2 regions of the Rhodococcus sp. NPDC056743 genome follow, and region 2 is predicted to be linked to the other one. Evidence: riboswitches for the same ligand, from Rfam matches in the RefSeq annotation. Region 2 holds a riboswitch; the other holds the start of a gene.
What was found. A riboswitch is a leader RNA that binds a small molecule or an ion and turns the genes downstream of it on or off. The one in region 2 is predicted to bind cyclic di-AMP.

Region 1: another riboswitch for cyclic di-AMP. It lies ahead of ACFRFQ_RS25125 (transglycosylase family protein); the one in region 2 lies ahead of ACFRFQ_RS20925 (C40 family peptidase).

Annotation. Positions count from the first base shown of each region.
Region 1 covers NZ_JBHTZI010000011.1:166,306-170,695, reverse strand. The annotation lists gene ACFRFQ_RS25135 (helicase-associated domain-containing protein) at 1-1,659, opposite strand, end outside; gene ACFRFQ_RS25130 (hypothetical protein) at 1,720-1,908, shown strand; gene ACFRFQ_RS25125 (transglycosylase family protein) at 1,994-2,554, opposite strand; cyclic di-AMP (ydaO/yuaA leader) riboswitch at 2,562-2,780, opposite strand; gene ACFRFQ_RS25120 (YccF domain-containing protein) at 3,036-3,425, opposite strand; gene ACFRFQ_RS25115 (hypothetical protein) at 3,459-3,686, opposite strand; gene ACFRFQ_RS25110 (cold-shock protein) at 3,921-4,334, shown strand.
Region 2 covers NZ_JBHTZI010000009.1:29,158-33,547, reverse strand. The annotation lists gene ACFRFQ_RS20930 (NlpC/P60 family protein) at 1-1,024, opposite strand, end outside; gene ACFRFQ_RS20925 (C40 family peptidase) at 1,353-1,928, opposite strand; cyclic di-AMP (ydaO/yuaA leader) riboswitch at 1,944-2,121, opposite strand; gene ACFRFQ_RS20920 (DEDD exonuclease domain-containing protein) at 2,647-4,390, shown strand, end outside.

The DNA.
Region 1 (4,390 bases), on a different contig from region 2:
TTTGGACTTCGAGCTGAACATGGTCTGCAGTTCCGTAGCAGTCAATCCGGCGTCGAGCGCCCGGCGGATGCTGTTCTCACTGATGCGGTACATGGACGCCGCACCGGCCGATTCGATATCGGCCACCAAGGTCACCTGCTCGAGCAAGTCCGGTACCAGCGGACCGGGAGCGACCAACGTCAAGTCGGCCTGCACCAGGATGTAGTCGATCGGTTTCGGCAGCGCCGCCGCCATTTCGGCTTCGGCGTCGCCGCCGTGCAACATCGCCCGGCCCGGTGAACTCAGCGCGCCCCGCGCGACCAATCCGAGAGCCGACGCCTCCGCCAGGGTGTTCTCGACTGCAAACGTCCGAAGCCGCCCGCTCCGTCGGGGATGACGCCACGCAAGCAGACGGCTGACCTCGGCGGGCGAGGCACTCTGTCCACTGTCGAGTTCGGCCAAGAGTCCGAGAATCGACGCCCGGTCTCGCGGTGCAGACGGCGCACGCCCTTCCTCCGCCAGAGCAGCGATCGGCTTGTCGGACGGATCGCGCATCCCGATCATCCAAGGGACTCGGGGGACGTCGATCCACGCCGACGCCAGGACCTCCCACTTCCGGGCCGTCGTCGAGTTGAGCCAACCGTCGACCGTCATCGTCGGAGTCCAGTAGTCGTCCGCAGTGTCGGACGCAGGCGCGGGGTCCGGGGTGCCGCTGGCAATCAGCCCGGCGGCGGCGAGGAGTTCGACCACAAGATTGAGCCGACTCTCGTCGAGATCCGCGGCCTTCGCGATCCGCCGCAGTTCACGCACACCGAGTCCACCGGCGCGCAGTGCCGGGGCCGGTGCGGCGCCCAGAACGGCAATCACGTTTTCGCTCTGGCGAACCAACTCGAGTGCTTCACCCGCGGCTGCCGCATTCACGTCGGCAGGTTTGAGTTTGTCGCCGGTGATCACCGGCGCGGTCAGTGTTGTCGGATCGAAGACCGGTTCGCCGCGAATGACCTGTCGTACCGTCGCCGGCAACTCCACCGTCTGCTCGTCCAGCCACCGGAGTAGACCAGCCGCCAGGAGTTTCTGCACAGGACGATCTGCGGGCGTTTCAGGAGCCGCGTCGCGGGTTCGGCCGATGGGGCTCGAGTTGGCCAGGGTCTCGAGCAGACCACGTTCGCGTTCACCGAGCGAATTGAGCGCCGCGGTGATCTCGGCTTCCGACATGGACTCGGCGGGTTCGAGAGCGCGGCCCAGTCGCCACGGAATCGTGTCGATGGCAGCCGGGACGATACTGATCGGATCCGTGCCCCAGATGAGCGCATAAGCCCGCATCTTCGCAAGCGACGAGTCGACTGCCTTCTTGGTGACCTTGCCCTTGCCGGTGAGGGCGCGTGCAGCGAGCGCGTCGTTCAACTCCGCGCGCGTCATGGGGGTTTCCTCGGCACCGGCGAGCGCCAGGAGTTCGAGAAGTCCGAAGTCCAGTGTGTCCAGCTCGTCGGCTGCTCTGCTGACCGACGCGCGTTGCTGCGCGCGTCCGCCGAGCACCACCATCGTGCTCGGCGGTGGCACTGCCAGATCCGGCCGCAGACGCAGCAGTTCCGTCAACTCGGCGTCAGTGCGCGCCGACAGCCATTCGGTCAAACTGTCGGCGCCGGAAGTGCCCGCCTGGGTGCCACGTATTTCGGTCATCAGGTATCAGATTAGAGACCTGGTATGTACGGCGTAACGGAGTCCTGTCAAAATGGCTTCGTGGCCAACAATTCGAAGCAGCACTATGTAGATCCAGGATGGCCGGAAACTGCAGACGGAGATCACGCAGTGACCGAATTGTCATCGACCCGCTCCGGTGGACTTTCACCGTTCGGCGAGGACACCACCTTCCCGTTACCGGTGGAGTCACTTCCTTACATCCACCCGTACACCGTCATCAACCGCTAAACCAGCTACGACGAAGGCCCGCACCGAATCGGTGCGGGCCTTCGTCGTAGCTGGGGGCGTTCGAGCGGAACGCGCAGTTCGCGTCCTACTTGAGGAAGGACTTCGCGGTGTCTGCTGCTGCGAGGATCTGGGGATCGACGACGATGCCGTTGGCCTCGGCAAATGCGATGGCCTGATCGATGGCGTCGGCGACCGGGTGTGCGACGGTCTGAGCGACCTGCTGCGCCGGTGCGGCGGGTGCGGCCGGTGTGGTGGCCGGAGCGGAACGCTGCGTTGCGCCGCTGCTCAGGCCGAGGCTGGAGGAGCAGGACGGCCAAGCGCCCCATCCCTGGTTGGCCAGCACGCGCTCGGCAACGACGATCTGCTGCTCGCGAGTCGCGTTGTTCGCGGTGGCTGCGTACTCGCCGCCGCCGTGTGCGTTCCAGGTGCTGGGGGAGAACTGCAATCCGCCCTGGTAGCCGTTGCCGGTGTTGATGGCCCAGTTGCCGCCCGCTTCGCACTGTGCGAGGCGATCCCAGTCGGAATCGGGGGCAGCGCTGGCGGTACCGGTGGCTGCGAGTCCTGCTACACCCATGATGGCGCCGGTGACGGCGACCTTGGCGACAGTGCGGCCTGCGGTGGTGGGCTTGCGATGGCGTCCGCTCATGATCGTGAATTCCTCTCCACACGCGCCTGCGAGGTCAGCTGTCGGGTTCGGGCTGAGAGGTTGCCCGGCCTCGCCTTTCCTGGCTGGAAAGGGTCTGGCTTCACCCCAAGGTTCGACTGTGTTGCTTGTCGAACCGGTGTCAGGTGGAGAACATTTCTGCTCTCACAGAGGACTGTGGGTCCCCCGTCCTTGTCCCTGGAATGCTCGAAAGTGGGAAGTTCCGGTACCCGCGGGACAAGGTTTGGCGCGGCGGGCCGGAGGTGGCCGGAGTTTCCCGGCCGGAATTCACGGTAACGGCTCTCACCGCTCATGTCACCATTTGATAACGCGGCGCGCCGAATGGGATACAAACCGGCAGCCAAAGCGCAGGAGACTCTTCCCAGGTAGTGAAGGATTCCGCAGTGAAGGGTCTCTTGTGGCTATTCCGTTATCCACTCGTAATGTGACGAAGGTCACACCGTTATCGGCGGGGGATTGGAAGCTAGGCGTAGTTCACGCGGTTGGCGTCGACGATCTCCTTGCCCAAAGGCATCAGTGAGATCGGAATCATCTTCAGATTCGCGACGGCCAAGGGGATGCCGATGATCGTGATGGCCATCGCCACTGCCGTGACAATGTGCCCGATCGCCAGCCAGATACCGGCGATGATCACCCAGATGACGTTGCCGATCATCGAACCGACACCGGCCGTCGGCTTGTCGACGACGGTCTTACCGAACGGCCAGAGGGCATAGATGCCGATTCGGAAGGCGGCGATACCGAAGGGGATCGTGATGATCAGAATGCAGCAGATGATGCCTGCGGCGAAATAACCCAAGGCCAACCAGAATCCACCGAAGACCAGCCAGATTACGTTCAGGAGAAGTCTCATGGTCGGTGACCTTTCGGTTGGGGTGATGGGAGATCAGCGGGCGCGACGACCCGCCCTCAAGGTGTAGACGATGGCCAGGAGAAAACCGACCGGACACGCCAGGGAGATCAGGTACAGCGCCAATCCGGGCGGTGTGTCGCTGAAGATGTTGATCGCGAAGATGGCGACGAGCGCGAGGAGTCCGATGAAAAACAACCCCATCGCGACTCGAAACAGGCCGTTTCGGGTGTCGGAAGTGCTCGGGTTCGGTTGAGTGTCCACAGCTACAAGGGTAGTGCCCAGCAAATGCGTGTGCCGAGACCGGTTCGTCACAGGTAGACTGTGAACCGACTGCGCGTCCCGTCAAGCAAGTTCGGGGCGCGTTCTTTTGCATTCTTCGACCGAAGGCATTTTCTTCGTCCGGAGTGATGTGAGCAGGACCATTGAGGCTCGTACGCGAGCCTTCCGAAAGTAGTGGGACGCACGTCCCAGACGAGTGATGAGCGGGTGAACGCGGTGCCTACCGGCAAGGTGAAGTGGTACGACGTCGAAAAGGGTTTCGGCTTTCTGTCGCAGGAGGAAGGGGAGGACGTCTATGTACGTGCGTCTGCCCTTCCTGAAGGTGTCGAGGGCCTGAAAGCAGGTCAGAAAGTCGAATTCGGCATGGCTGCCGGTCGACGCGGTCCGCAGGCACTGAGCCTGAAGGTGCTCGAGCCTGCCCCGTCACTGCGCGGCGCATCTGCGCAGCGACGTGAACCGGTTGTACGCAAGCACACACCGGATGAACTACACGGCATGGTCGAAGACATGATCACGCTGCTCGAGGCCAAGGTTCAGCCTGACTTGCGCAACGGCAAGTACCCCGACCGGAAGACCGCACAGCGGATCTCCGAGGTTGTCCGCGCCGTGGCACGCGAGCTCGACAGCTGACCAATTCGAGAAAGAAAATGCCCTGCACTCCGATGAGACGTGCAGGGCATTTTTTC
Region 2 (4,390 bases):
TACCTGCCATCGACTCCACCTTCACCGGTACGCCGAACGTCGACGCGTGGAGGATGTTGCCGTCGCCGGCGTAGATACCGACATGCGAATTGTCGCTGTAGAAGGTGACGATGTCGCCGGGCTGCAACTGGTCACGCGATATCGGTGTACCCCCGGCTGCCTGCGCTTGGCTGGACCGCGGCAAAGTTTTGCCGATCTGCTTGTACGACCACACGACAAGACCGGAACAATCGAACTCGTTGGGGCCGGTAGCTCCCCAGACGTACGGATCACCGATGCGGGTCAAACCGGCCTGCAATGCCGCGGTGCCAGACCCCGGAGTCAAGTTAGCTAGAATTTTGCCGGCGTCGACGCCGTCCGGAAAGGTCGACCCGCTCAACTGCACACGTTCGGCGTCGGTCAGATCGTCGAACGCCTTGGTCACCTCGGCAACCTGAGCCTGAAGTTCACTCTGTTTGCGCTGCAAATCGTCACTGAGCGCCTTCGCCTGATCGGCCGCAACTCGTGCCGCATCCGCGGACTGCTGCGAAGCATCCGCCGCCTGTCGAGCGTCGAGCGTCGCTTCGTTGAACTGGCGGACCTGCACCGCCGCGTCGTTGGAGATGACATCGAGTGCGGACATCTGATCGAGCAGCTGCTGCGGCGAATCGCTGACCATCAAGGCAAAGAGCCGATTAGTCCGCGCGCCCTGGTAATTTGCCGTCGCAATACGGTTCACAGCGGGCGCGACCTCGGCAACCTTGGCCTTTGCCACGTCGTACCGTCCCTGATCCTCGGCAAGTCGAGCTTCCGCGTCGAGCTGCACGGACGTCTTCGCGTCGAGATCGATCTGGGCGTTGTGCAAAGCCTCGTTGGTCTGCTCGGACACTCGGGCGAGTTCACCGAGCTTCTCGAGCGCCTCGGTGGGATTCGTGATCGCCGGGTCTGCAGTGGCGGGCATCGAGGGCAATGCGACAAGCCCGATGGCCAGCGCACCGACCGTCAGTGCGATGCGAACTCGGCTGTACTTACTCGATGAAACCACGGAACGCGACTCTCCGTCTCATGTCTTGTGATGCCTGCTGGTGATACCTGCGGGAGCGGGTCGGAATCTGTTAGCCAGATGTCAACTACACACACTACCCGTCCGCGGCGCCTAATGTCTCGATCAGGTTACGGAATGGCATACGTTTGTGTCTACTCGCCAGTAGCGATAACGGTGTGAAGAACCCGTCGGCTTCCGACCCCAGAACCGAAAAACAGATGTGGGCCTCGAATCAGCTGATTCGAGGCCCACATCTGCGCAGAGTGGAACTGCCCCTTTTCAAGTGGATCAGGTCGACCTTCACAGGTACCCGATCAGTGACACCGGATCAGAAGCGGCGAGCACCGTCGTACGGCATGGACGACACGGGTGCAAGCTTCACGGGCTGACCCGCGGTCGAAGCGTGGATGACATTACCGTTGCCCGCGTAGATGCCCGAGTGCGATCCGCCGTAGAAGGAGATGACGTCACCGACACGGAGATCGGACTGTGCGACTGCGACACCGGCAGCAGCCTGGTCGTAGCTCGTGCGGGGGATGTTCAGGCCGGCCTGCTTGTAAGCCCACTGGATCAGACCGGAGCAGTCGAACGCGTCCGGGCCTGCCGCGCCGTACACGTACGGGGCGCCCAGCTTGCTCTCTGCGGCGCGAACAGCCTGCTCACCAAGGGTGGAGATGGGAGCGACGGGTGCGGCCTGTGCGATCGGTGCAAACGCGGGGTTGTCCGTGACACCGGGGATCACGGGAAGTTCGGGGATCGAGACGCCCGGGATGTCGAACGTACCGACACCGGGGATGGTGATGGGGTCTGCCGAGGCAGGCGCAGCGGTGGTAGCGAAGGCTCCGGCTGCAAGTGCGCCGGCGACAACCAGTGTTGCCGAACGCTTCAAACTTTGTGACGCCACTTTAAGGGGTGCTCCATTTCTTCCATTCGTCCGCCGACCGAGTTAGCTGACGGGTTCGGGCTGGGAAGATCAGCCCTACCCGCGTGGTCCGTAGCGATAACGCTTGCTACGCCCCAGGCGGGATTCACCCCAGTGAAACTTGGGTTCCCGGTTCGGGTTCCTCGCGGAGATCCCGATTAGGCGGTTCCTGACGATGCCGGTCCTGTGTGGCCCGGCAAGACTTCGTTAGGTCTCAGGAAGATTACGAAATGATCGCGGCGATGTCGACCGCATCGCCGAATTCGCGCGCGATTCATCCGAATTTGCGCGCAGTCGCGCTCGATACGCCAAAACGGTCACAACGGGATAACGATACGTCCGGTTTCCGTGACGCCATCCCTCACTTCTTACGAATCGCACCAATTCGATCAGGGTCGGCAATCCGGGGTTTGTCCCAGATCAGCACTACTTACGTACCGGTAGGCCCCTTTTCGTCCGACGCGGATTACACGTCGGCACACGGCAGGCAACACCGGCAGATCCACCTCACCCGAAGGCGGGACCGAAGGCACTGGCGAACGTCGAAAATCGCCCAACTGTGACGCTCGTCTCTTTTGTGTCACGGGCGACCAAATGCCGGAGTGTGTCCGACGCCCGATAGTCCCGAATTCAACTTTCGGAGGTCCTTCCAGCCACGGTGGCCGATTCGTGTCGGACCATCCCTCTACTGTCCTGCGCTGTGAGTCATGCCGACGCTGTCACCGCCGCCGCCGCTGACGCCGATCCGGCTATCGGCCGTCAACTGTCGTTCGACGAACTGGACACTCCGCTCAGCGAGACGACGTTTGTGGTCGTCGACCTCGAGACCACCGGTGGAAGCGCTGACACCGATTCGATCACCGAAATCGGTGCCGTCAAGATTCGCGGCGGCCAGATACTCGGCGAGATGGCAACCCTGGTCGATCCCGGGCGGTCGATCCCGCCCTACATCGTGGAACTGACCGGCATCACCGACGCAATGCTGATCGATGCTCCGCGCATCGATCGCGTCCTTCCCGCCTTCCTCGAGTTCGCGAAGGGTTCTGTTCTCGTTGCCCACAACGCTCCCTTCGATATCGGGTTCCTCAAGGCGGCTGCCTCCCGCACGGCCCGGCCGTGGCCGCCGTTCCAAGTCCTCTGCACCGTCAAACTCGCCAGACGTGTCCTGACCCGCGACGAAGCCCCCTCCGTGAAGCTCTCGGCGCTCGCGCATCTGTTCCGCGTCTCCACCCAACCGACGCACCGAGCGCTCGACGACGCCAGAGCCACTGTCGACGTGCTCCACGGCTTGATAGATCGGGTCGGCAATCAAGGCGTACACAGTTACAGCGAGCTGATCGACTATCTCCCCAACATCTCGGCTCACCAACGCGCCAAACGTTCCTTCGCCGCAGACCTCCCACGAAGGCCCGGCGTCTACCTCTTTCGTGGCCCGTCCGACGAAGCTCTGTACATCGGGACGGCAGTGGACCTCCGCCGCCGCGTCCGGGGCTATTTCACCGGTTCCGAGACGCGTGGCCGGATGAAGGAGATGGTGGCCTTGGCCACCCGGGTCGACCATGTGGAGTGTGCTCACGCTCTCGAAGCCGGCGTACGGGAACTCCGACTCCTCGTTGCGCACACCCCGCCCTACAACCGACGCTCCAAGTTCCCCAAACGCGGATGGTGGATCGTCCTCACGGACGAGGCCTTTCCCCGCCTGTCCGTGGTGCGTACCCCCGCCCCACACTCGATCGGACCGTTCACCTCGCGCGCGAGCGCACAGGAGATCGCCGAGACAGTGTGCGAGTTCACCGGCCTGCGAACCTGCACCAAGCGGATCCCCCACGGCGCGGTTCACGGGCCTGCCTGCCCCGCACGCGAACTCAGCTCGTGCCCGGCACCTCGAGACGACACCGCGGACCGATACGCAGTCACAGTCGCAGAAGTTCGAGAGTTCTTCGCCGGCGTACACGACACACCTCTTCAGCGAATGAAGGAGCGCATCGAGCAACTCTCGGACACCGCGCTGTTCGAGAACGCGGCAAGACTGCGCGACCGGACGGCCGCAGTTGCCGCAGCAGTGCGACGCACCCAAAAGCTTGCCGCCGTCGCTGCACTGGATCAGTTGGTACTGGCGCGACCCGCGCCGGAAGGCGGCTGGGAATTGGCCGTCATCCGCGCCGGCAGGCTCGCCTCCGCCGGCCTCGCCCGTGCCGGCACCCATCCCATGCCAGTTGTCGACGCTCTCGTCGCGTCGGCCGAGACCGCACTTCCCGACAACTCACCACTTCGCGGAGCGCCACCGGAGGAACTGGCGCTCGTGGTGCGCTGGCTCGGATCGGACGGCGTCAGAATCGTCTCCGCCTCGTCGGGCTACACCGAGCCCGCATTCGGCGCGGGGAGTTGGGAGGACTGGTGCCGACTCGCCAAGGCCGGAACCGAATCCGAGCCGACAGACAACC